Regions from separate parts of the Peribacillus sp. JNUCC41 genome, predicted to be linked through region 2. Evidence: riboswitches for the same ligand, from Rfam matches in the RefSeq annotation. Region 2 holds a riboswitch; each other region holds the start of a gene.
The links. A riboswitch is a leader RNA that binds a small molecule or an ion and turns the genes downstream of it on or off. The one in region 2 is predicted to bind cobalamin.
Positions count from the first base shown of each region.

Region 1: it holds a riboswitch for cobalamin, as region 2 does, so the genes downstream of both, JNUCC41_RS10980 (hypothetical protein) here and JNUCC41_RS14160 (ribonucleoside-diphosphate reductase subunit alpha) in region 2, are expected to answer to the same signal.
Region 3: it holds a riboswitch for cobalamin, as region 2 does, so the genes downstream of both, JNUCC41_RS20200 ((2Fe-2S) ferredoxin domain-containing protein) here and JNUCC41_RS14160 (ribonucleoside-diphosphate reductase subunit alpha) in region 2, are expected to answer to the same signal.

Region 1 covers NZ_CP062163.1:2,219,134-2,225,697, forward strand. The annotation lists gene JNUCC41_RS10975 (ABC transporter substrate-binding protein) at 823-1,773, opposite strand; gene JNUCC41_RS10980 (hypothetical protein) at 1,777-2,322, opposite strand; cobalamin riboswitch at 2,480-2,699, opposite strand; gene JNUCC41_RS10985 (AAA family ATPase) at 2,888-3,844, shown strand; gene JNUCC41_RS10990 (DUF58 domain-containing protein) at 3,877-5,037, shown strand; gene JNUCC41_RS10995 (DUF4129 domain-containing transglutaminase family protein) at 5,034-6,564, shown strand, end outside.
Region 2 covers NZ_CP062163.1:2,909,670-2,918,236, forward strand. The annotation lists gene JNUCC41_RS14135 (GNAT family N-acetyltransferase) at 1-16, opposite strand, end outside; gene JNUCC41_RS14140 (hypothetical protein) at 133-624, shown strand; gene JNUCC41_RS14145 (cold-shock protein) at 823-1,020, shown strand; gene JNUCC41_RS14150 (flavodoxin domain-containing protein) at 1,249-1,686, opposite strand; gene JNUCC41_RS14155 (ribonucleotide-diphosphate reductase subunit beta) at 1,658-2,710, opposite strand; gene JNUCC41_RS14160 (ribonucleoside-diphosphate reductase subunit alpha) at 2,756-5,053, opposite strand; cobalamin riboswitch at 5,193-5,373, opposite strand; gene JNUCC41_RS14165 (manganese-dependent inorganic pyrophosphatase) at 5,667-6,596, shown strand; gene JNUCC41_RS14170 (hypothetical protein) at 6,695-6,841, opposite strand; gene JNUCC41_RS14175 (SulP family inorganic anion transporter) at 6,926-8,383, opposite strand.
Region 3 covers NZ_CP062163.1:4,155,135-4,163,701, forward strand. The annotation lists gene JNUCC41_RS20165 (alanine/glycine:cation symporter family protein) at 1-811, shown strand, start outside; gene JNUCC41_RS20170 (YozQ family protein) at 983-1,201, shown strand; gene JNUCC41_RS20175 (energy-coupling factor ABC transporter ATP-binding protein) at 1,305-2,150, opposite strand; gene cbiQ (cobalt ECF transporter T component CbiQ) at 2,169-2,945, opposite strand; gene JNUCC41_RS20185 (energy-coupling factor ABC transporter substrate-binding protein) at 2,932-3,243, opposite strand; gene JNUCC41_RS20190 (energy-coupling factor ABC transporter permease) at 3,245-3,988, opposite strand; gene JNUCC41_RS20195 (hypothetical protein) at 4,009-4,179, opposite strand; cobalamin riboswitch at 4,163-4,356, opposite strand; cobalamin riboswitch at 4,560-4,750, shown strand; gene JNUCC41_RS20200 ((2Fe-2S) ferredoxin domain-containing protein) at 4,901-5,269, shown strand; gene cobJ (precorrin-3B C(17)-methyltransferase) at 5,284-6,921, shown strand; gene JNUCC41_RS20210 (sirohydrochlorin chelatase) at 6,940-7,866, shown strand; gene cobK (precorrin-6A reductase) at 7,863-8,567, shown strand, end outside.

The DNA.
Region 1 (6,564 bases), 690 kb from region 2:
TGGCATAAGTTTGGAATCGGGCTGTTTTGCTACATATCCATAACGGTTTTAATAAGCCCTAAAAGAAGGGCGGCTGCGATGATTAAAATGAAAAATTTTTTATACATGATCAGTACCTCTTATATTTTATGAGTGGATTGCGTTCATTTTAGCATAAACAAGACAGAAATGAGGTTTCCTTAAAATGTACAGATCGGTGGGGCGTGGCTTCAATGTCCAGATATCGGTGCGGAAAATTATGAAAAGGTGGACCATTTATTGAAGTTTGCCTGCCGTTTTTTTATGGCTTGTACAATTTGGACATTGATTTCCGCTAAGGAAACTCGCTTTTCGCGGGTGGTCAGGGAGCCTCCTCGGCTTGCGCCTGCTGGGTCTCCTTAGGCGCGCATTTCTAAGCAGGAGTCTCGTACCTTATAACATTTAGATAGTAACCATACCTGAGGACTGGCGGGCGTATGTTTCAGATGCATATCATCTGCGTAATCATCATGGTGTAAAAAATGGATATCCGAAATACAAAAAACAATTTGGCATGTATTCGCAGATGCAAATGAAAAGCATGGTATTCGTTGGATTACATTAAGGGGACTTAAAAATAGTCGATACAGACGATGCTCATTTCGCTTTCAATAATTAAAAGAAGATGGCCCATAGGACATGGCAAGGTTCAAAAATGGCTTAACATAGTCGATGTAGAGCCTAATTCTCTTAAACCTGGCCCAAATTGGTGTTTCTAAAAGGGGTTCAGAATTTTTTAATTCCGAACCCCTTTTGACTACAAACTTAGATGCGCCGATTAATTGGCGCATCCCTCTTATCGTGTTATTTGAACAAGTCAGGATAGACAGTCTTTGCTGCGAGTTCAACAGCTTCCCCAATCCTTGGTCCAGGACGTGACATGATATTTTCATCAAGTAAATGGACTTCATCGTTCTTCACCGCATCGATATCTACCCAGCCCTTACGCGATTTAATTTCACCAATGGCATCATCTGCATACGTGGCCGTGGTGATGATGGATTTAGGGTTCCTTTTGACGATTTCTTCATCGGATACTTTAACCCAGCCTTTTTGGTCATCAAAGATGTTTTTTATGCCGGCAGTGTCCAGGATTTCATTTTGGAAGGTCTCCGATCCTGTTGTATAGATTTCCGGAGCAGGGCTAATTTCAAAGTATGTTTGCTCCTTTTCATCTACAGTTTTCACTTTTTCTTGGACATTTGTAATTTGGGATTTGATATCTTTCACTAATTCATCCCCTTTTTCGGCTACACCCATCACTTTAGCAATCTGCCCGATATCACCATATACATCATCGAAATTTGCCGCAGATTTAATGATGAATACAGGGATGCCGGCATCTTCAAGTGGTTTCAGTGCCGTTTCATCCCCAATGGAATAAGCGATGATGGCATCAGGTTTCAAGGCAATGATTTTTTCTGCATTGATGTTAACGGAGTCTGAAACATGTTCGATATCCTTCGCTTCCTCTGGATAATTATCAAAGTCGGTCACGCCAACGACTTTATCACCCTGTTCAAGGGCAAATAAGATTTCCGTATTGCTTGGCTGAAGTGAAACGACCTTTTCCGGGATTTTCTCGAATTTTATTTTTTTACCAGAATCATCCGTAACGGTATAGTCCTTGATATCTTCGACCTTTTTACTATCTTTATTATCCTTTGAGGATTGATCATCGTTCACTCCGCATCCGGTGAGGAAAAGCGTAAGCATCAGCATGGAAATCCAACTGAATCCTAGGGTTCTCTTCATTATTTATTCCTCCGTTTTCTTTTTCATTGGTTTGGTTGGGTATGATTTACTTATAAAAGGAATCTCCTCGATCCCCTGTTGCTTATTGACGTAGACTGCCATCACAAATAATACATTTGCAAGCAAGTGAGCGTAATCAAAAAGAATTCCTGGAATTTCCTTTTCTAGACTTACCTTGTGTAAAGCGCGCACGGACTTTTTGGCCTCACTGCGGCAAGTATGCAAAGTACATGCTGCGGTTGATCCTTGTGGAAGGACGAATGTTTCGATTCGATCCCTCACTTCAGCGACATATCGGTCGTAGATTGCACTTAAGCGGTCGAGATCATCGCCGGTAATGGCTAAAACCCCACGGACTGAGCCGTTTAAATGGTAAACCATGGGCAATAATTCCATTAAGTCATAGTATACATCGGGGACGTCCTCAGTAAGTGAGGCGGCCAAGCCGATCTGTGTCGTCAATGAGTCTGTGCGGATTTCAAAATCGACGGTCGATACTGACTCACGCATGTATGGGTAGCATAAAAAACGAAAGTCTTTCTTTGCCATAAATCTTCCTCCTTTTACGTATTGGGTGAATGACCTCCGTATTGCTTTTCCCAGCAAGACAAATAGCCGACCAAGAGTTTTGGTCGGCTTCGGGCATCTATATATCTGTAGTAGAAAAAGATGGGAGAGCCGTACAATCTCCTATCTTCCGAAGAGCATAATACGATGAAAAAAGGCAGGTCTCCTGGCTTGTGCGTCATTTTACTCTAAGAACCTTCCCATTTGGGTTAAATGGCCGGTAGTCGGCGAGCGATTACATCCTCAAATAGTGGTAAACATCTTATTTCATTAGCACTTACAGTTGCGGAAACAGCTTCGGTTTTAAACCGAATTCCCTATTAAGCTGACAATGCAGCACCATTTTCTGCAAGATTCATATTCACTTAGCAACAGTTTACCATACCTTTTTCAATAGACTGCATTAATATTTTTAGACAAATTCGTTTATGGTTTACCGAATATCTAGTAAACTTACAATGTAAGGTTTAATTGGTGCTTAATGTAAAATTTTGATATAGAAAAGGTATGAAATAATGGTGATACTGTGAATCCCGGGAGGTAGAGAATGAATTATAAGCAAGTCAATCAAAAACTGGAAATCGTTCTGGGGAATATCGAAAAGGTGATTATCGGAAAACGGGATATAGCAGAACTAAGTATCGTGGCACTCCTTTCCGGTGGACATGTTTTATTGGAGGATGTTCCGGGCGTGGGGAAGACAGTCATGGTAAGGGCACTGGCAAAATCTATAGGTGCAAGCTTTAAGAGAATTCAATTCACACCTGATTTACTTCCTTCTGATGTTACTGGTGTTTCGATCTTCAATCCTAAGGAACAAGAATTCATTTTTAGGCCAGGTCCGATAATGGGACATATTATTTTAGCCGATGAAATTAACCGGACCTCGCCGAAAACTCAGTCTGCATTACTTGAAGCCATGGAAGAGGCAAGCGTGACGATTGATGGTGTCACAAGGAGATTGGAGAAGCCGTTCTTCGTAATGGCGACACAAAATCCGATCGAATACGAGGGGACGTATCCGCTTCCGGAGGCTCAATTGGATAGATTCCTATTAAAAATGAAAATGGGCTATCCGGGTGTGGGAGAAGAGATAGAGGTTCTTAATAGAGCTCAATACACGGTACCGCTTGATGAGCTGGAAGCCGTCATCACCTTGGATGAATTGATAGAATTACAGGCTGAGGTAAAAGCTGTGATAGTGGATGACACAATAAAACGATATATTGTTGAATTGGCGAATCGAACACGTACGCATGAAGGGGTCTATTTAGGTGTAAGCCCGCGTGGATCGATAGCCTTGATGAAGGCAGCCCAGGCTTACGCGCTGGTCCAGGGCAGGGACTATGTTCTGCCGGACGATGTTCAATATTTGGTTCCATTCGTATTTTCCCACCGGCTTATTTTGAAACCTGAAGCGAAGTATGATGGCTTCGATGCTGGAATGGTGATACATGAAGTTGTGGCGACAACACAGGTACCTGTAAAGCGGGCTATGACCTAATGCGCAAATTCATCAACATTTTAAGGGGAAATATGAGTGTGGTCGGACTTGTATTACTCATGACCGTTTCCTTTTGCTATGCAATGTTTCAAGGTGGTTTTGTCAGTTGGTTCATTTTTTATTCATTTTTGCCGTTTTCTGTGTACGCTTTGATTCTGCTGTTTTATCCGCTGCATGATTTGATCGTTGAGAGAAAGGTCAATAAAAGGGAATGTCAGGCCGGCGAATCTGTTGAAATAGCATTGACGTTTATCCGTAAAAACCGGCTGCCCCTATTATTTATGGTGGTAGAGGAGGAATTCCCTCAGCGTCTGGAAGATAGGGGATTCCAAAGGAAAGTCATTATCTTTCCGGGATTCAGGCGTACCTTCAGCATGTCATATACCTTGGAAGACATGGAGCGTGGAGAGCATTCATTTCAATCGATCCGCTTTTGGGTTGGGGATTTTTTCGGGTTAGTCGAAAAGGAAGCGATATATAGTTCACCTCTGAAAATAACTGTTTTTCCTCGTTATCATGAGCTTGCCTACAGTGGTATTGATCGAGTGTTCAATCAGGGGGCAGTGGTTTCAACAAAGAAAACACAACGGGAACATTCAGTGGTATCCGGAGTAAGGGAATATCAGCCAGGCGATCAGTTGTCATGGATTAATTGGAAGGCGACGGCCAGAACGAGTGAAATCATGACGAAGGAATTCGAAGTGCAGAAAAACCGGGATGTATTCATCATGCTTGATGTAAAGCCGTCGGATTTATTCGAAGAATCCATTGTAATGGCGGCTTCCGTTGCTCACGCCATGTTAAAGAAAGGCATGGAAATTGGGTATGTGAGTATGGGGTCGAGGATGATCATACCGGCAGCAGCAGGCAATAACCAGAAACGAAAGATTTTTTACAGACTTGTTAAAGAAGAGCCGAGTGTTGTAAACGCATTAAATGAAAATGTCAGGAAGGGAATTCTTCCGGCAAACGCTGCTGTGATATTCATCGTTTCAGACTTAACTTTAGAAAAGGTGGACATATTGAGTGCTTTCCAGCCTAATCAGGGATTAATGTTATGTGTTAAGAAACAGGCAAATCTTACTGATGAGGAAAGGTTATCAAGTTCTACAGCTGTTTCGAGGGGGATGAAGGTTAGCTTTTTTGAACAGGGCCAACTAAAGTTTGATAGATCAGAGGTGATGGCAAAGTGAATGTCACTACCGAAAAGTTGGAAGGATACATGCATGTCTTGATGTATGTATTTGGTCTGTTGTTGATTACTGAATGGTTAAGGCCTGTCGATAAACTCACCGATACAGGTAATATCATCATTTTTATTTTATTTTTGCTCTTTTCCCTGCTGCTGCATTATTTCCGCCTACATTGGTCAATCCGAGTTATTCTCAATAGTGCTTATATAATGATTTCATTACAGTTCCTCCATTTAAACGACGCTTTATTTCAATTGTCATGGCTGAAAGGATTTCTAGCGGATTTTAAGGGCAATCTTGGTTTCATATATGATGGGAATTGGGAGTTGATCACAAATCCATTTCGAACGTTGTTATTTTTTGTCCTTCTTTGGCTTGTAACATACTTGATCCATTACTGGGTGATGGTGAGGCAAAGCATCTTTTTCTTTTTTATGTTAACGGTGATTTTTATATCTGTACTAGACACATTCACTCCTTATGCGGGGGATATGGCAATGATTAGAATAATCATCATCGGCTTCTTGATGCTAGGCCTGCTGTCCCTGCTGCGTCTGACGATACAGGAGAGGATCAAGTTTCAGATGGCTTCCATCAATAAGTGGATCTTGATGCTGACCGGCATGATATTGGTAAGTGTCCTTGTTGGTTTCGCTGCCCCGAAGCTCTCTCCGCAGTGGCCGGACCCGGTGCCTTATATTACTTCTTATTCTGATAAAGCGGGGAAAGAAGAAGGCGGTTCGAAGCGTAAAAGTGTGGGATATGATGAAGACGATTCGGCGCTTGGCGGTTCGATAGAGCCGGATAGTTCCATCGTTTTTTATAATAATGCTCCTGCAGGACATTACTGGAAAGTCGAGAACAAGGATATTTATACCGGTAAAGGGTGGGATTCCATACTGGAAACGGACTTTCACACTTTTTCCAACGGACAGGATATGGCATCTTTAGGTCTTCACGACGTTACTGAAGTGGTGAGGACAGAAGGAATGACGGCAAATGTGTCCATGATGGAATCATATTCCCATATCCTTCATCCGCAATCCGGGTATTTAAAAAAGATTGAGGCCAAAAACGGGAAGGATTTCAAATATTATCAGGGAATGGACAAAGTTATTTCCGAACAGGATAATGGCGAACGACTTTCCCTGAAAGAGTATGAGCTTAGCTATGATATGCAGAGTTTTGATATAGCTGAGTTAAGGAAGGTAACGGATCCCGACGGGTCGATGGATTTAATAATGGAAAAAAACACTCAGCTTCCAGAGGGTTTGCCAAACCGGATATATGAATTGGCATCCCGGCTTATAAGAAATGAAACGAATTGGTACGATAAAGCAAAAGCCATTGAGGATTATTTTGACGGACCTGAATTCATTTATTCTAAGGATGATGTTCCCTATCCGGAGAGCAATCAAGATTATGTCGATCAATTCTTATTCGAGACACAGATAGGGTATTGTGATAATTTTTCAAGTGCAATGGTCGTTTTACTAAGAGCCGCCAATATGCCTGCAAGGTGGGTAA
Region 2 (8,567 bases):
GATCCCGAATTTTCATGATCAAATCGTATCACTCCCTTTCATCACATTATAATGGAAGAAGGAGATTATTGTTTCCAATCAGTCTGTGTTATAATCGACAAACAATATGAACTAATGAAATGAGGAAGAAATTTGTTAACATTTGAAGAAAAATTGAGCATCATTGAAACTTTTCCGGAATTACAGCGAAAAGATGTTTCATTGGGACGTGTGAACTTTCATTATCCAGATAGCGTCCAGGAGAAAAAGATCGTCGTTCAGCACTTGCATCCCAATGGAAATGGATTCGTTTACGCAGGGCATATGAGAAAAAAAGACACTGACCGTAAAGGTTTTATCAATATTCGTGACTATAATGAAGCGGAATTAAAAGAATTGATCCAAAAAAGCGTCGATTACCTATCTGAACCTCCGGTTGAATTCGAAGAAGAGGAAGACGGGTTCGCTAGGTTGGAAGGGACATGGATTGGCCCTGAAAAGCAGGAGCTTACACTTGAAAGGGAAGACCTGCTTTGGAATGTGTATTCCGGATCGAACCTTGAGGAGTGTTTCGAGAGTCCAGTAGAGGCGGAGCGCTACTTATTGGACGAAGGCTTCCGACAAAGCAAGAAGAGGAATATGTAGAATTTTAGGATAATTTGTCGGTTGATTTACAGCGATAATCTTGTTTTTTTAGGAATTTCCATGATATAATATAAGTAATTATTTTTGTTCGGAATAAGTTTGATAGAAGGATTTACTGTAATAGGATTCCTCTTGAAACATTATCCAGAACCAAAAATAGTAATAAAATGGATTTTTCCAAACACAGGAGGAACTATCATGGTACAAGGTAAAGTAAAATGGTTTAACGCAGAAAAAGGTTTCGGTTTCATCGAAGTTGAAGGCCAAGACGATGTATTCGTACATTTCTCAGCTATCCAAGGCGAAGGCTTCAAAACGCTTGAAGAAGGCCAAGAAGTTTCTTTCGAAATCGAGCAAGGCGCTCGTGGACCACAAGCAGCTAACGTTCAAAAATAATTGAACGCATATAAAAAAAGACTCCGATTATGGAGTCTTTTTATTTTTCCTTTTTTTCGGCCATTTCCTTTAATGCTTTGTCCAATTTTTCTTCGATCCGTTTAGAACGATTAAAATGCCCTGCCAGGAAAAACACGATGAATATAACGAATGCGACAAGCACTAGCTTAAAAAGGATAGGCAGGAACTGGGTTATATTTTCATTAATTGGATATTATCCCCTTTCAGTCAGTTCTGGAATAGCGAGGCGAACTTTTGAAGTCTGGGCAAGTCCGATTCTTGATACATCTGTTCTATCTTCAATGTCACCAATAACTGGCTCTTGGCAAATAACATGTCCCGGAAATGATCGACCGCCCCACAAAAATGATGATAGTTGGTTTCACCAGTTCCGAAGACTCCCGATTTCAGATGAGCAATAGGCAACTGTTCCAGTTCTTTATAAAAGGCTGCTGATTTAGCAGGAAGTTCCCCATTGCCCCATGTATAGGTGCCGACGATCAATGCATCGTAATCCGGCAATGTGCGTAAGTCGAATTCATTCATTCGATATAGTCCAGCTTCAGGTAAAAGGGAAGCGAGGGCTTCAGCAAGCGCTTTTGTATTGCCTCCGGCAGAATGATAGACAATGGCAACTTTACAGCTCATCGAACCCATTGCTGGCATTTACTTGACTGTATGTCCTTGACTTCTGTTCGAAGAAATCGGTTTTGGTAAGTCCGATCGATTCATCATCGAACGTTTTGATCCATGGCATCGGATTGTCGCCATACTCTTTATACAAATTCTCAAGGCCTAGCATACGTAACCGTTTGTTGGCGATATATTCGATGTACTCATTGAATTCTTCCAAATCGAGATCGGCTTTGGTTTGGATATCTTCGAGCATATATTCAGACCATTCTTTTTCGAGTTCGACTGCTTTTTCAATCGTTGTATAGATGAACTTCGTGTTTTCTTCATTATTTAACTCAGGATATTCATACATCAAGATTTGAACGAGCATTCCAATGAAATCGAAATGGACCATTTCATCGCGATGAATATAAGATATCATCGTAGCGGAACCAGTCATTAAATTTTGTCGTCCTAAATTATAATAAAAGGCGAAAGCCAGATAGAAATATATCCCTTCAAGGTTCGTTGAATGGATCAGTGCCTCGAATAAATGCTGAGGGCTGGGATCGTCCACGAACGTTTGATAAGCATCAACGATCGGTTGGTTACGCTTAATCACTTCAGGATGTTCTTTAATGCGGTCGAATAGCTGTTTTTGTTTGCCTACAGGAATCAAGGAAGCAAGGATATAGGAATAAGACTCATTATGGATCGATTCCTGCTGGGCCATGTTGGCCAGAATAGCTTTTGCCGCCGGATCTTTGATGTACCGAAGGATTTCTACTAAAGTGGGCGTTTGAAGACTATCCATTCCAGCAATCATTGTAAGGATATCGAGAAAAGCGTCCTGGATATCTTCGTCCAATTCGCCCCACTGTTTTTTATCCTGAATCATGTTCACGCTCGAAGGCTTCCAAAAGTTATTGATGAGCTGTGTATAGGTATCATAGAATTTTTCATACTGAATATCGTTCCAAAGGAGGAAGCCTGAAGCTTCTCCTTTGAAAACACCGGTTGCTTTGGTTGGATGCGTAGGTTCGAGCATCCGAATCTTTTTGATATGATTGGTCATTCGTGAAAACTCCTTTAAGAATAGATTACTGGGTTATGATAGTCGTTAACTTGAACAGCTTTCGCAGGCATTGTCATATTCGGAAGAAGTCGAACGAACATAATACGTTGATTTCAATCCGCTTTCCCATGCCGTTAAATGTATGTCCAATAGAACCTTCGCTTTGATTGTATTGTGTACATACAGATTAAAGCTGATTGCTTGGTCAATATGGCGTTGGCGGGCTGCATTTTGCCTGATGCTTTCCAGTTGGTCCAAATTAAATCGCGTCTTTTTATAATATTCATACGTATTTGGCGTCAAGCCTGGAGCTGTCACCTTGAATTTGAAGTTTTTCTTTTCTTCGTAAAATTCAATTTCATACAAAGGATCGATTCCATCCGTGGAATTACCGATTTTAGCTGTCGAAGAATTCGGGGCAATGGCCATTAAATAGCCATTACGGGTCCCGTGTCCATGCACGTCTGCTTTTAAATCCATCCATTTTTGATCTGTATAGTCACGCAGTTCGAAATAGTCCCCTGTATGCCAATCAGATCCTTCAAAATATGGGTATGAACCTTTTTCCTTAGCCAATTCATTGGATGCCTTGATTGTTAAGTAAGCGATCTTTTCGTATAAAGCATCTGCATAGTGAACAGCCTCATCGGATTCCCAATAAATATTCTGTGTGGCAAGTAAATGATGCCATCCAAACGTTCCTAAACCAATTGCCCGGTAACGTTTGTTCGAGATGGATGCTTGTTTGACAGGAAGATTATTAACATCTATGACATTATCCAGCATGCGGATCTGAATGGGAATCAATCTTTCCAAAACATCGCTGCCCACTGCCCGGGGCAAGTTAATGGATGAAAGGTTGCAGACAACGAAATCGCCGCTTTTACGAACCACAACAACATCTCCATCTTCTGTTTCATATTCATCCGTGATTGTCGAAGGGCTTAAGTTTTGGGCAATCTCCGTGCAAAGGTTAGAGCAATAAATCATACCTTTATGCTTATTGGGATTCTTCCGATTCACTTCATCGCGGTAGAACATATACGGTACGCCTTCTTCCAATTGAGAAATCATGATGCTTTTCATGATGTCCATCGCTTTGATTTTTTCAAAGCTATAGTTTGGAAGTGTGCCATTTTCTGCGGCCTCGACAGCAAGTGCATAATGATTCCTGAAGCTTCCTTCGCCTTTCTTCTCGTCATAAAGATCTTCAAGTGAAAATCCAAGGGTTTGTTTAACGGTATGCGGATCGAAAAGATACCATTCTTTTCTGTCGCGTACAGCTTCCATGAATAAATCGGGTATGCATACGCCTGTAAAAATATCATGGGCTTTTAATCTGTCATCCCCGTTTTGTGTCTTTAAATCGAGGAAGCTCATGATATCTTTATGCCAGGCATCCAAGTAAATCGCGATGGCACCTTTACGTTGCCCCAATTGATCGACACTTACAGCTGTCTGGTTGAATAGTCGAATCCAGGGAGTCGTGCCGGAACTGTTTCCAGAGAAACCTCGGATATCAGAACCAAGCGATCGAACCTTACCGACGTAAAGACCTACTCCGCCGCCAAATTTAGATACTTTTGCTGCATCGTAGTTTGATAGGTAAATTCCGTCAATGGAATCTTCAATTGCGTCGATAAAGCAGGAGCTTAATTGTCCATGTGTTTTACCTGAATTGGAGAGTGTAGGAGTAGCAACGGTCATATAAAGATTGGACATGGCCCAGTATGCTTCTTTAATAAGTTGCAGGCGGTGCTCCGTTTTTTCCAATCGCATGATTTCCATCGCGATGATCATGAAACGTTCTTGTGGCAGTTCGTAGACCTTGTCCTTTTGAGGGCGGGCCAGATAGCGGTCGTTCAATAAGTAGATGCCTATGTACGAGAATAATTTATCTTTTTCCGGATCGATCACCGAACCCAATTCCTCAATTTCCGCTTTCGTATATGAAGATAGCAGTTCTGATTTATAAATAGGATAACGCTGACCTTCTGAAAGCTGGGAGAGTTCCGCGATCAGCTCATAGAATGGGCCATAACTCATGCCTTCATAGCCTCGATTGGCTTGTGCATCCCTATACATTGTATTCAACAGTTCTGCTGCAGCAACGAACGTCCAATCCGGAGCATCGATATCCACACTTTCAAGAGCGAGCTGAATCAGTTTTTTTGATGCCTGTTCTTCGGTTGAGTCACTTTTGCGATCTAGCCATTTTGTAAAACGCTTTTTGAACTTTTCCATATCGAGATGGCCTTCGAATTCCTTTGATAACATCTCGAGCTGGACGGACTTCGCTTCTGTGTCATTTTCACTTATGGTAGAGTTATATGTTTGAGTCATTAATAATCCTCCTTGTTGACTTCCTTCTAAAATAAAAAAACCGCCCAATGAATTGAGCGGATCAAACGATAGAATAAAAGAGCCATGAAAAAATAGCCGTTAAACTATCGTTTCATCATCTCAATCCCCGAAGAATAAGAAACGTGAAAAATTCAAGGCAGGTCTCCTGACTCATGATCATCCTACTTTGAGTCCTTCCCGTATAGAGAGCTATACAGTGGGTTTCTCATTTCGTCACATTTACAGTTGCGGGGACAGTTCCGGGTTTACACCGGATTCCCTTTTCAGCCATCACTGGCACCTTGGATTATAAAAAATTCTATATATAGTTATTGGTAATGTTTATGTAATCAATATCTAGTATTTCTGCTTATATTATCGTAAGCCATATACGATGATAATTCAACTAATATATTTGAAAAAAACCAACCCTTATCTATTGACAAAGTGAGGGCAGAGTGCGAAGGAATGAAAGAATTTATTGGGGAATGGGTAATTCAAGCACTGATTTTAGGCGATTTTGTGTTAAAATAAATTGTCTAGTGAAGGTGGCTCTCCCTTATTGCGATGAGGGGATTCGCGGAAAAATATTTAAGAAAAAGGGGATAAAATCTTGGAAAAAGTATTAGTTTTTGGACATAAAAACCCGGATACAGACACAATCTGTTCAGCAATCGCTTATGCAGACCTGAAAAAGCAGTTAGGTATCAACGCTGAACCAGTTCGTCTGGGTGAAGTGAATGGTGAAACCCAATATGCATTGGACCAATTCAAATTCGAAGCTCCCCGCCTTGTGGAAAAAGTCGCAGGGGAAGCTGAGGGTGTAATCCTGGTCGATCATAACGAACGCCAGCAAAGTGCTGAAGATATTGACCAAGTCCGTGTATTGGAAGTTATCGACCATCACCGTATCGCTAACTTTGAAACAAGCGATCCACTATATTACCGGGCGGAACCAGTTGGCTGTACGGCAACCATTTTAAATAAAATTTATAAAGAAAATGGCATCGAAGTCCCTAAAGCAATCGCAGGTCTTATGTTGTCTGCCATCATTTCCGATTCGTTATTGTTCAAATCTCCTACATGCACGGAGCAAGACGTTGCAGCAGCAATGGAACTGGCTGCCATTGCGGGAGTCGACGCTGAAACATACGGCTTGGAAATGTTGAAAGCCGGAGCTGACTTGAGCGACAAAACGATTGCCCAGCTTATCACGCTTGATGCAAAGGAATTCTCCATGGGGATGGCTAAAGTGGAGATAGCACAGGTCAATGCTGTAGATCCGAACGAAGTCCTTGCTAAGCAAGCAGAATTGGAAGCGGCGATTGGAGCGGTCATCGCTGAGAAAGAATTGGACTTATTCCTATTTGTCGTAACGGATATCTTGACTAATGACTCTGCTGCCTTGGCGCTTGGTAAAGCAGCTTATGCAGTGGAAAAAGCATACGACGTTTCATTAAACAATAACATCGCCGTCTTAGAAGGCGTTGTATCTCGTAAAAAACAAATCGTGCCGATCTTAACGGACGTATTCAGCAAATAATACAGGAAAAGGGGGTGTTCATTAAAAACATGGACATCCTTTTTCTGTATATGCAAAAAAAGACTCAACCACCATTAAGGGTGGTTGAGTCTTTTTTCTTAATTCAAAGCTTCCTTTTCTTTTTCATAGGCAATGACAATCAGTTCTTTGTTGGCTTCCTCGCCAAGTCTGTTTTCAAAGCTTTTCAGTTCATTCAATAAATCCGGTGACAGATTTGCAGCTGTATAATCCTGCTCGGGTGTCATGCTTTTCGCCCCTTTCAAAAGGAAATAATTCATGTTATCTATTTTGTCGGTTTGAAAAGTTTCTATTCAACAAAACTTACTTCTTCAAGATATTTTACTTTCTGATGTGGCGAGTTTTTCAAGCAATAACGAACTTTCTTCATCCAGTCCTTGCACTTGGACAGGTATTCCCAGAAGCTGATATTTAAGGATAACCGTATCAACGGCACCAACTGCTGAAGCATCCCAGATTTTAGAATGGGAAAAGTCGATGACGATTGAATCGGCTTTTTCCTTGAAGTCGAACTTCGAAACAAAGTCCTGGACAGAAGCGAAAAATACCTGCCCGCTGATATGATAAATGGTTTTCTTAGCCTGAATATCTTCCGTTTTCACTACAGCCACTTTAGAAATTTTAGCGGAGAAGAAAATCATGCTCAAGAGCACTCCGGCAAATACCCCTTTTGATAAATCATGTGTATAAAGGACAATGAGGACCGTCACGATCATCACGGCTGCATCCGACTTAGGAGCTTTAGTGAGCCTCTTTAGGGAAGACCAGTCAAAGGTCCCGATTGAAACCATGATCATGACTGCGACAAGTGCAGCCATCGGGATTTTAATAAGGACATCATTCAATACCACGATTAATACCATAAGAAATGCGCCAGCTACAAAAGTGGAGAGCCGCCCCCTTCCTCCTGATTTAATATTGATACCGGATTGGCCGATCATTGCACATCCCGCCATGCCGCCAAAGCATCCGGCAATGATATTCGAAATCCCCTGGCCTTTGGCTTCCTTATTTTTATTACTGTCCGTGTCAGTCATCTCATCGACTATTTGGGCTGTCAATAATGATTCAAGCAGCCCAACAAATGCAAGGGCTATGGAATAAGGGAAAATGATCGCCAAAGTTTCGAAGGTCAAAGGGATATCTGGAAGCATGAACATCGGTAGCGCTTCGGTCAATTGCCCCATATCCCCAACCGTCCGCACCGTAGCCCCCGTGGCAACTGCAACGATCGTCATGAATATGATGGCGACAAGTGGTGAAGGTATGACTTTCGTGATCAGCGGAAAAAGATAAATGATAGCTAAAGAAACGGCTGTCATGACATACATGATCCATGTTTCGCCCACGAAATGGGTGAGCTGTGCCGTGAAAATCAAGATGGCTAAAGAATTCACAAAACCAGTCATGACCGGCTTCGGTATGAACTTCATTAATTTCCCGATCTTTAAAACCCCTAGTAAAATTTGCAGCAAACCAGTCAATATTGTTGCAGCAAGTAAATAGTTCAAGCCATGATCTTTTACAAGATCGACCATGACGAGTGCCATTGCACCAGTGGCTGCCGATATCATTCCCGGCCTTCCGCCGACAAAAGAGATGACGATGGCAATGCAGAATGAGGCATATAGACCAACCATTGGGTCAACGCCAGCAATGATCGAAAAGGCAATCGCCTCCGGAATCAATGCCAAGGCAACGACAATTCCCGATAGAATATCTCCTCTAACGTTGCCGAACCATTCCTGTTTATATCCAGATGTATTCAAAGAAACACTCCTTCTTTCTATATATGTGTGTTCATTTCTGTTTTAACGCACTAAATTATAGCATGAGTCCTTCTTTCAATCTATATGGATAATATTAACGACAAACCGAGGGCTATTCATTTCGTATTATAGGCGAATGAAGGTAAAAGGCATAAAGGGGGAAATTTCAAGAAATGCCGATGGG
Region 3 (8,567 bases), 1.2 Mb from region 2:
TGAGGTCATCGTTCCGATCATGGCAGGAGCCTATGTGATAGTGGCGTTGATTATCATCATCATGAATATTACGGAGTTACCGGGTGTTTTTGTTCTGATCTTTGAAAGTGCATTTAATGGCATAAAAGAAGTGGCTGGCGGAGTACTGGGAGCAGCCATGATGCAAGGAATCAAGCGCGGCCTATTTTCAAATGAAGCCGGGATGGGTAGTGCACCTAATGCTGGCGCGACGGCAGATGTCAGTCATCCCGTCAAGCAAGGCCTCATTCAGTCACTGGGTGTTTTTGTCGATACGCTCATCATTTGCAGTTCGACTGCCTTCATCATTTTGTTTTCAGGTCTTTATACATCGAAGGAAACGGATGGAATCGTCCTTACCCAAAACGCCCTTGGAACGGCATTGGGATCTTGGGCAGGTATTTTCCTTGCCATCATTGTACTGTTATTCGCTTTTAGCTCCATTGTGGGCAACTATTATTATGGAGAGTCGAACATTGGCTTCATCAATGAAAATAAGGTTTGGTTAAACATCTATCGTATCGCAGTCGTAGGGATGGTGATATTCGGTTCTCTTGCCTCACTGGATTTTGTTTGGGGATTGGCTGACTTGCTTATGGCCCTTATGGCCATTATCAACCTGATCGCCATAGCATTACTAGGGAAGATTGCATTTGCTGCATTGGCGGATTATCAAAAGCAAAAGAAAAGTGGGAAAAACCCTGTCTTCCATGTAAACAATATTAAAGGCTTGAAGAATGTGGAATGTTGGGGTGACCCATCCGATAATGTGGATGTGAAGAAGGAAGCCTAAGCTCTCAAAAAGCTTACAAGTAAAATCCTTGAAAGAGGATTTTACTCGTAAGTTTTTTTTTGCCTTTTTTTATCATTATTGAATATTGCTTCAGTTTTTACACAAAATACCTTTGTCTTAATACTGCTGTCAATGGATGATGGGAAAATTTAAAAACTAGGAGTGAAAAAAATGGATAGCAAGCAATCAAAAAATGAATCTTCAGAAATTGCCGGAAGAATATATGATGTTAGTGATTATAAACGGGAAGATAATTTATCTTCTGGACTGGCTACAACCCACGAACAAGTTTCGGATACTTATGCGGAAGGGGAGGTAAAAGCAGTTGTTGATGATGTGAACGGAAGAGATATTGAGCTTGCAAAAGAAAGAACTGAGGAAGAAAAGTAATGAATAATAAGATTTTTGGTTTTTAGGAACAAGAATGATCGCCTGCTATTTCAAAGATCCCCTAGCTTTTGGAAAGAGGAAACAATAGCTAGGGGATGCTTAATTAATAAATCCTTTCAGTCTCCAACATTTGAAGCAATTCTTCCTTCGTTCTTGGGAAAAGGTCCCGTTCAGACGGTTCCCTTGATTGAAGAAGGGCTTGAAACATTTCAAAAACCCACGGCTTCTCCAGATGTGCCTGCAGCAAAACGTCTTCATCATGGAAAACGGATACGGGATCCCCTTGGTATATGACCTTACCATCGTTCATGACAACCACTTCATCAGCCCATTGATATGCTAAATTAACATCATGAGTTGATAGGATTATCGTTTTGTCATGGTGGTGGATACTGTCTAGCAGAGCCATGATCTGTCTTGAGAAATAAGGATCCAATCCAGCTGTAGGCTCATCCAAGAGCCAGACATCAGGTTCCATGGCGAGTACCCCTGCAATGGCGACACGTTTTTTTTGCCCAAGGCTCAAAAAATGGGTGGGTCTGTCTTTAAGTTCCGTTATTTCCGTTTCAGCCATCGCCCAATTTACTTTCTCCTGGACTGCTTTTCTATCCCATCCTAAATTCATCGGTCCAAACGATATATCCTGTTGTACATTAGCGGAAAAGAGCTGCGAGTCGGGATCTTGAAAAACAATCCCGACTTGCTTTCGTAATGATAATAATGCTTTACGGTCATATTTCATTTTCTTGCCCTTAAATCTGATCTTTCCTGCCGTAGGTTGTAAAAGCCCATTTAAATGGAGGAATAAAGTCGATTTGCCGGCACCATTATTGCCTAGTAATGCTATCTTTTTACCGTGTTGGATCGTTAGCGAAAGGTCGTTTAAAGCAAACGTCCCATCCGCGAATTGATGTGTGAGGCCTTCTATATGAAAAATATGCTCGTACATTCTTGGGTTGCCTCCAATTTACAAATATTCATTAATAAAGATTAAGCTTCCTAGTATTACAATCGCGATCAGCCAATTGCGTGAGGAATAGGTGTAAGTATCCTCTATATAGGAAAGGTTCTCCTGATAGCCTCTTGCGTTCATGGCCATCGTCAAATGTCCAGAGCGCTGCAATACTCCTAAAAATAATGATGAGGTTAGTAATCCGAGAGATCGAATGCCTTTCATTAACGAACCATACCCCAGCCGTGAAGCTTGTGATTGGTGAATGGCCAAAGCCGTTTCTAAAAAAATAAAGATGAAGCGATAGGTCAATTCTATTAAATCGACCAATAAGGAAGGCACTTTAAGTTTTCGCATCACCGATAGAATGACGGTAATGGGTGTAGTTAAGGTAAGAAAATATAAACAGCTGATGCTGCCTAATACGACAGTGATCAAATTGATCACTGTTCCTATGCTGTCATCGCTGATGAATATTTGCCAGTTCCCGACCTTCCAGGACCACCATATATTCGAAAACGAAGTAAATTTGCTTGTAAAAGAAATAAGGATGGTAATTGTTCCTGATAGTATAAAAAATCCCGGTAATAGAAGTAATTTAAGATAATAAGAAAGCGGGATTTTTGCCGCAAAAATGATTAAAGCGCTCATCACCGTAAAAGTGATGAGCGAAACGGTCATATCCCTTACCGTTAACGAAAATAGCATAAGGGAGAGTGCAAAAACCATCTTTTCCAACGGATGTACATCCTTTAGCCCATTGAAATAGGCATATTTATCAATGAGTAACATGCTTCGATTTTCCGGGAATTTCCTGTTTGGTTTGTTTATTCCGTTGTCTCGTTACACCTATGAAATAACCAATGAAACCGGCTCCGATTGCAGCTTGCAGCGCAAATAATAAACTTTCGGTTTCCGCACCTGGCGGCTCCCAAATACTGTTGAACCATGGCTTGTATTCCGGCTGGATTTTGGTGATGGCTTTTTCAGCTTCTCCATCGGCACCGCCAAATTCCGTTCCTTGTTGGGTGATTAACGGTATGGTAGCAAGAACGACGACCAGGAAAAGCAACAGTAAACTTTTTTTCATGTTAACGGGCCTCCTTAGATAAAACTCGCAGCAATTTCAATTCGCCTAGATTGTATTTTTTTAAGAAATTCATCACGACGACTGTCAATAACCCCTCACTGATTGCCAAGGGAATTTGGGTCAGGGCAAAAATCCCTGCGAATTTACTGAAAGAGGCCATGAATCCTCCTACCTCGGATGGAAAAGCAAGAGCAAGTTGAATGGAAGTTACCACATAGGTTCCCAAATCTCCAAAAGCAGCAGCCAAGAACACGGCAAATGAAAAGGACCAACCTAATTTAGTTGCGCCCTTGAAGACGAAGTAAGCAATGAACGGTCCGCAAACGGCCATGGAAAATGCATTGGCCCCTAATGTCGTCAATCCTCCGTGAGCCAGTAAAACGGCTTGAAATAACAGAACGATGGAGCCAACGACACTCATGGCCAACGGTCCGAATAGAATGGAGCCCAAACCAACTCCGGTAGGGTGTGAAGAACTTCCCGTAACGGAAGGAATCTTTAGGGCAGATAAAATGAATACAAATGCACCCGATAAGCCAAGCATCATTTTTGTTTCTGGGTTTTCCCTTACTTTGGATCTAATGGACCGGTAACCCAGGATTAAAAATGGGAGCGTCACGGCCCACCAGAATATAGCCCATTCAATGGGTAAAAAGCCCTCCATGATATGCATGGCCATTGCCCGTTTTGGGACGAAAAGCAGTAAAATGACAAAATAAATGGTCTTCCAATTGGTTCTTTTCATTCTTTCTCCTTTCAAAACTTTTAATTTTTCTGATCAATCTTGAGAAGAAAGGCGCGCCCAACATAAAAAGCACTTCTCTCAAAGGAAAGAAGTGCGTAATGAACAGGAATTTTGCAGCATAAACCAACCATGGGCCTTTCTGCCTGATCCGCACACCCATCCTCGTAGGTTGAAACAGTTTCACGCTTCATGGCAGGTCTCCTGGCTTTGGTTCATCATCCCATTACATCCTTCCCATCTCATTTGACAGTGGAATAGTTAAAGTAATAGGACTCCCCTTTACAGTGGCGGGACCGCTCCGGATTTTCACCGGCTTCCCTTTTAAGCTGAACTCCGAAAAATTCAACACCATAAAACTTATGTAATTATTTAGAAAATTCTCGTATAGTGTACCATAAAGAAATAATTCCAGCTACACTATCTTTTTTTTTTTTGACTAAATTTGTTGCAAGGAAAGGCTTGTTGACAGGATATACACTATTAAACTTTTCTAAACAGTCGGAATAAACTATTGAATTTTGATAAAGTTGTTATATGATAGATAAAGTTAGTTAGAAATGTATAATAAAACCAAATATTTCATTTTAAAAGTGCCCTTGTGTGAATAAGCAAGGGATAATAGGGAAATCGGTGAAAATCCGATGCAGCCCCCGCTACTGTAAACGCTGATGAAATTGTCGATAGCCACTGGCATTGTTGCCGGGAAGGGACAAGGTAAAATGAAGCGTAAGCCAGGAAACCTGCTTTTAAAATTGCATGATACTTTTCGGAGGGAAAGGTAGAAGGACTATGACGATTTTGGGAGATTGGGCATTCTTGCCTGGGGCTCCTCATCCATATAGTTTTTTTAAACCTTGACTCTTATGTTAAGGTTTTTTATTTTGCCTTTTCCCTGAACGCAGGAGGAAGAACATGACTACTTGGAACTTAATGGGTACAAATACACATCTGTTGATTTGTAATGGAAGCAGCTGTATGAAAAAGGGCGGGGAAGAAGTAACCCAGGCGATTCGCGATGAAATTACTTCCAAAGGACTGGACATGAAAATCCATACAACCAGGACACGGTGTAACGGAAGATGTAAGGATGCCTGCGTTGTGATTGCCTATCCTCAAGGAAACTGGTATCGAGTGGAGACACCTGATTTCGGTCGCCAAATTGTCAGCCATATCGATGATGGGGAGTTTGTTCCACAAATGATCTACCAATTCAATGATGGGGAAATGGCACCCAATCCAAATTTTCCTGCTCATACGGGTATTTCAAAGAACAAAGCGTGAAAGGAGATGTCTTAATGAGTACAAACGGTAAATTATTCGTCGTGGGCTTTGGACCAGGGAATTTTGAACACATTACCAAACGTGCTGTCGAAGCCCTTCAAGAAAGTGACTACATCATTGGTTATAAAACTTATGTTGAACTCATTCAGGGACTGCTTACAGATCAAACGATTATTAGTACGGGGATGACTGAAGAGGTATCACGTGCTCAGGAAGCAGTGAAACAAGCGGAGCTGGGTAAGAAAGTTGCGGTAATCTCCAGCGGGGATGCTGGAGTTTACGGGATGGCTGGGTTGGTTTATGAAGTATTGATTGAAAAAGGCTGGAAAGAAGAAACTGGAGTGGGCATTGAAGTCATTCCTGGCATTTCTGCAATAAACTCTTGTGCATCTTTACTTGGGGCACCAGTCATGCACGATTCGTGTACAATCAGCCTCAGTGATCATTTAACTCCTTGGGAACTGATCGCTAAAAGGGTTGAAGCAGCTGCAATGGCAGACTTTGTCATTGCCCTGTATAATCCGCGCAGCGGCAGGCGGACGAGGCAAATTGTTGAAACACAGAACATTCTCCTTCGCTACCGTTCGCCCGATACACCTGTCGGGTTGGTGAAAAGTGCATATCGAGATAGGCAGGATATTGTCATAACCAATTTGAAAGATATGTTGAATCACGATATTGGAATGTTGACCACCGTCATTATTGGTAATTCATCCACCTTTTTATATGATGACAAAATCATCACACCAAGAGGGTATCAGAGGAAATATACTTTGAATTCGGAAAAGCAACCATTGAAGCCGCATCAGCGTCTGCAAAAAGAAGCGGAACCGTGGGCATTAGATCAAGAAGCCTTCACCGAATCCTCTGGAGGAGTTGGATTACTTACAAAAGCACCTGAAAAGAAGCCAGCTTCCTTTGAAATGGCAATGGAAGCACTGTCAAGAGTCAAGGGGCAAACCGTTCAGCAATCCATTGAGCCGATCGTTCAGCAAAAAATGGAGTCGGTATTCGAACTTGCCGTTAGTCCAGGTGTGGCGAATAAACAATTCACTCCCAAACAAATGATGACACTTGCGGAAGTTGTCGGGGAAAAGGGCACGATGGAATACACGCCAAATCATAAAATCGTATTAAAGATTCCGACAATGGATCCGGAAGTCATTACGGGGAAATTGCAATCAGCAAACTTTCTATTATCACCGATTGGAGATGTACTGACATTAAAAGCATGTGATTTCTGTGATGGTGAAAAAACCGAATCCATTCCTTATGCGGATGAAATACATCGGGTGCTTGGCGGAATGAAAATGCCAAAGGAACTTAACATCGGTTTTAATGGGTGTGGGATGGCTTGTTATAGTGCTGTGATGGATGATATCGGGATTGTCTTTCGAAAAGGGAAGTTTGACTTATTTCTTGGAGCTAAACCGGTTGGAAGAACAGCCCATCCAGGTCAGCCTGTTGCGGAAGGCATTGAACCTGAACAGCTTGTTGAACTGATTATTGATATTGTCACGGAGTATAAGCAAAATGCCCATCCAAATGAGCAGCTTTTTAAATACTTCAAACGTTCGAAAAAGATACAGAATTTTTCTTATCAGGACATCGCTCCCAAGATAAACATAGAGCCTGCGCCTTGTGAAGACTAATCAAGAGGGGGAAAATAAATGAAAGCAGTTTTGTTCGTAGGACACGGAAGCCGCTTGGCTTCGGGAAACGAAGAAGTCCTTCATTTTATTGAAAATATGATTCCGGCATTGGATGGGCGCTTCCTTATAGAAACGTGCTTCTTGGAATTTGCGGCACCGAATATATCCAAAGGCATTGATAATTGTGTAAAACGAGGGGCTTCTGAAGTTATCGTCATACCGATCATTTTGTTGCATGCAGGACATTCGAAATTACATATCCCAGCTGAAATAGAGGATGGGAAAACAAAGTATCCAGAAGTGAAATTCACATATGGCCAAACGATCGGGGTCCACCATGATATATTGACAATCCTGACAGACCGTCTTGAGGAAGCGGGATTCGATACAGCTTCTGAACAGGCTGAGACAGCAATATTGCTGATTGGCCGAGGTGGCAGTGATCCTGATGCAAATAGTGATATATATAAAATTTCACGATTATTATGGGAAAAATTGAACGTAAAATGGGTCGAAGCATCTTTCATGGGTGTAACGGACCCGCACGTTGACGAAGGTATTGAACGATGCATCCGCCTAGGGGCAAAAAAAGTAGTGATGCTGCCATATTTCCTCTTCACAGGGGTGTTGATGGAAAGAATGGAGGATATGCTGAAAGGCTATCAAGAGCAATATCAAGATCAAGAATTCATTTTGGCGAAGTATTTTGGATATCATCCAACATTACAGAACATTCTGCAAGAACGTGTAATTGAAGCTAGTGAGGGCAGATCAAGCGGGGCACGTGATTTGGAAAACTATCGTAAACATGTCGAGGAACATGGACATGCCCACCATCATCACCATCATGACCACGATCACGATCACCATCATGATCACCATCATGATCACGATCACGACCATAATCATGATCACGATGGGCAAGTGGCGGGGACGTCAAAATGATTTTGTTTTTGGCGGGTACAAGTGATGCAAGGGAATTAGCGATTGAGATGCAGCAGGTGGGATTCAAGGTTTTGGCAACTGTTGTAACCGAATCGGCGGCCAAAAGTTTGCAAGATGCAGGCATATCCACCCGGATTGGCCGCTTAACTGCAGAGGATATGACATCTTTAATTTCTGAAAAAGGTTTTCAGGCTGTAGTTGATGCAAGTCACCCATTTGCCGAAGAAGCATCCAAGAACGCCCTTAACGGAGCAAAGGCAGCAAATGTCCCTTATATTCGTTATGAGCGTGAAAGTCAACGGTTTCAGAATGATAAATTGATAGTTGTCCGTGATTATGAGGAAGCTGCCAAGCTTGCCGCTGTGAAACGGGGAGTCATCATGCTCACGACAGGAAGTAAAACCTTGGCCGTGTTCGCAAAAGAATTGGTAGGGCTAGAGAATACAAGAGTCATAGCGAGAATGCTGCCGCGCATGGACAATATGGAAAAATGTGCGCAGCTGGGCATTGAACAAAAAAATATCGTTGCGATTCAAGGGCCATTTTCCAAAGAATTAAATAAAGCTCTATATGAACAGTATGGCGTCACTTTGATGATTACGAAAGAAAGTGGCAAGGTCGGTGCGGTTGATGAGAAATTGGAAGCAGCATTGGAATGTGGAATAGAGACGATCATGATATCGCGACCGGATGTTGACTAT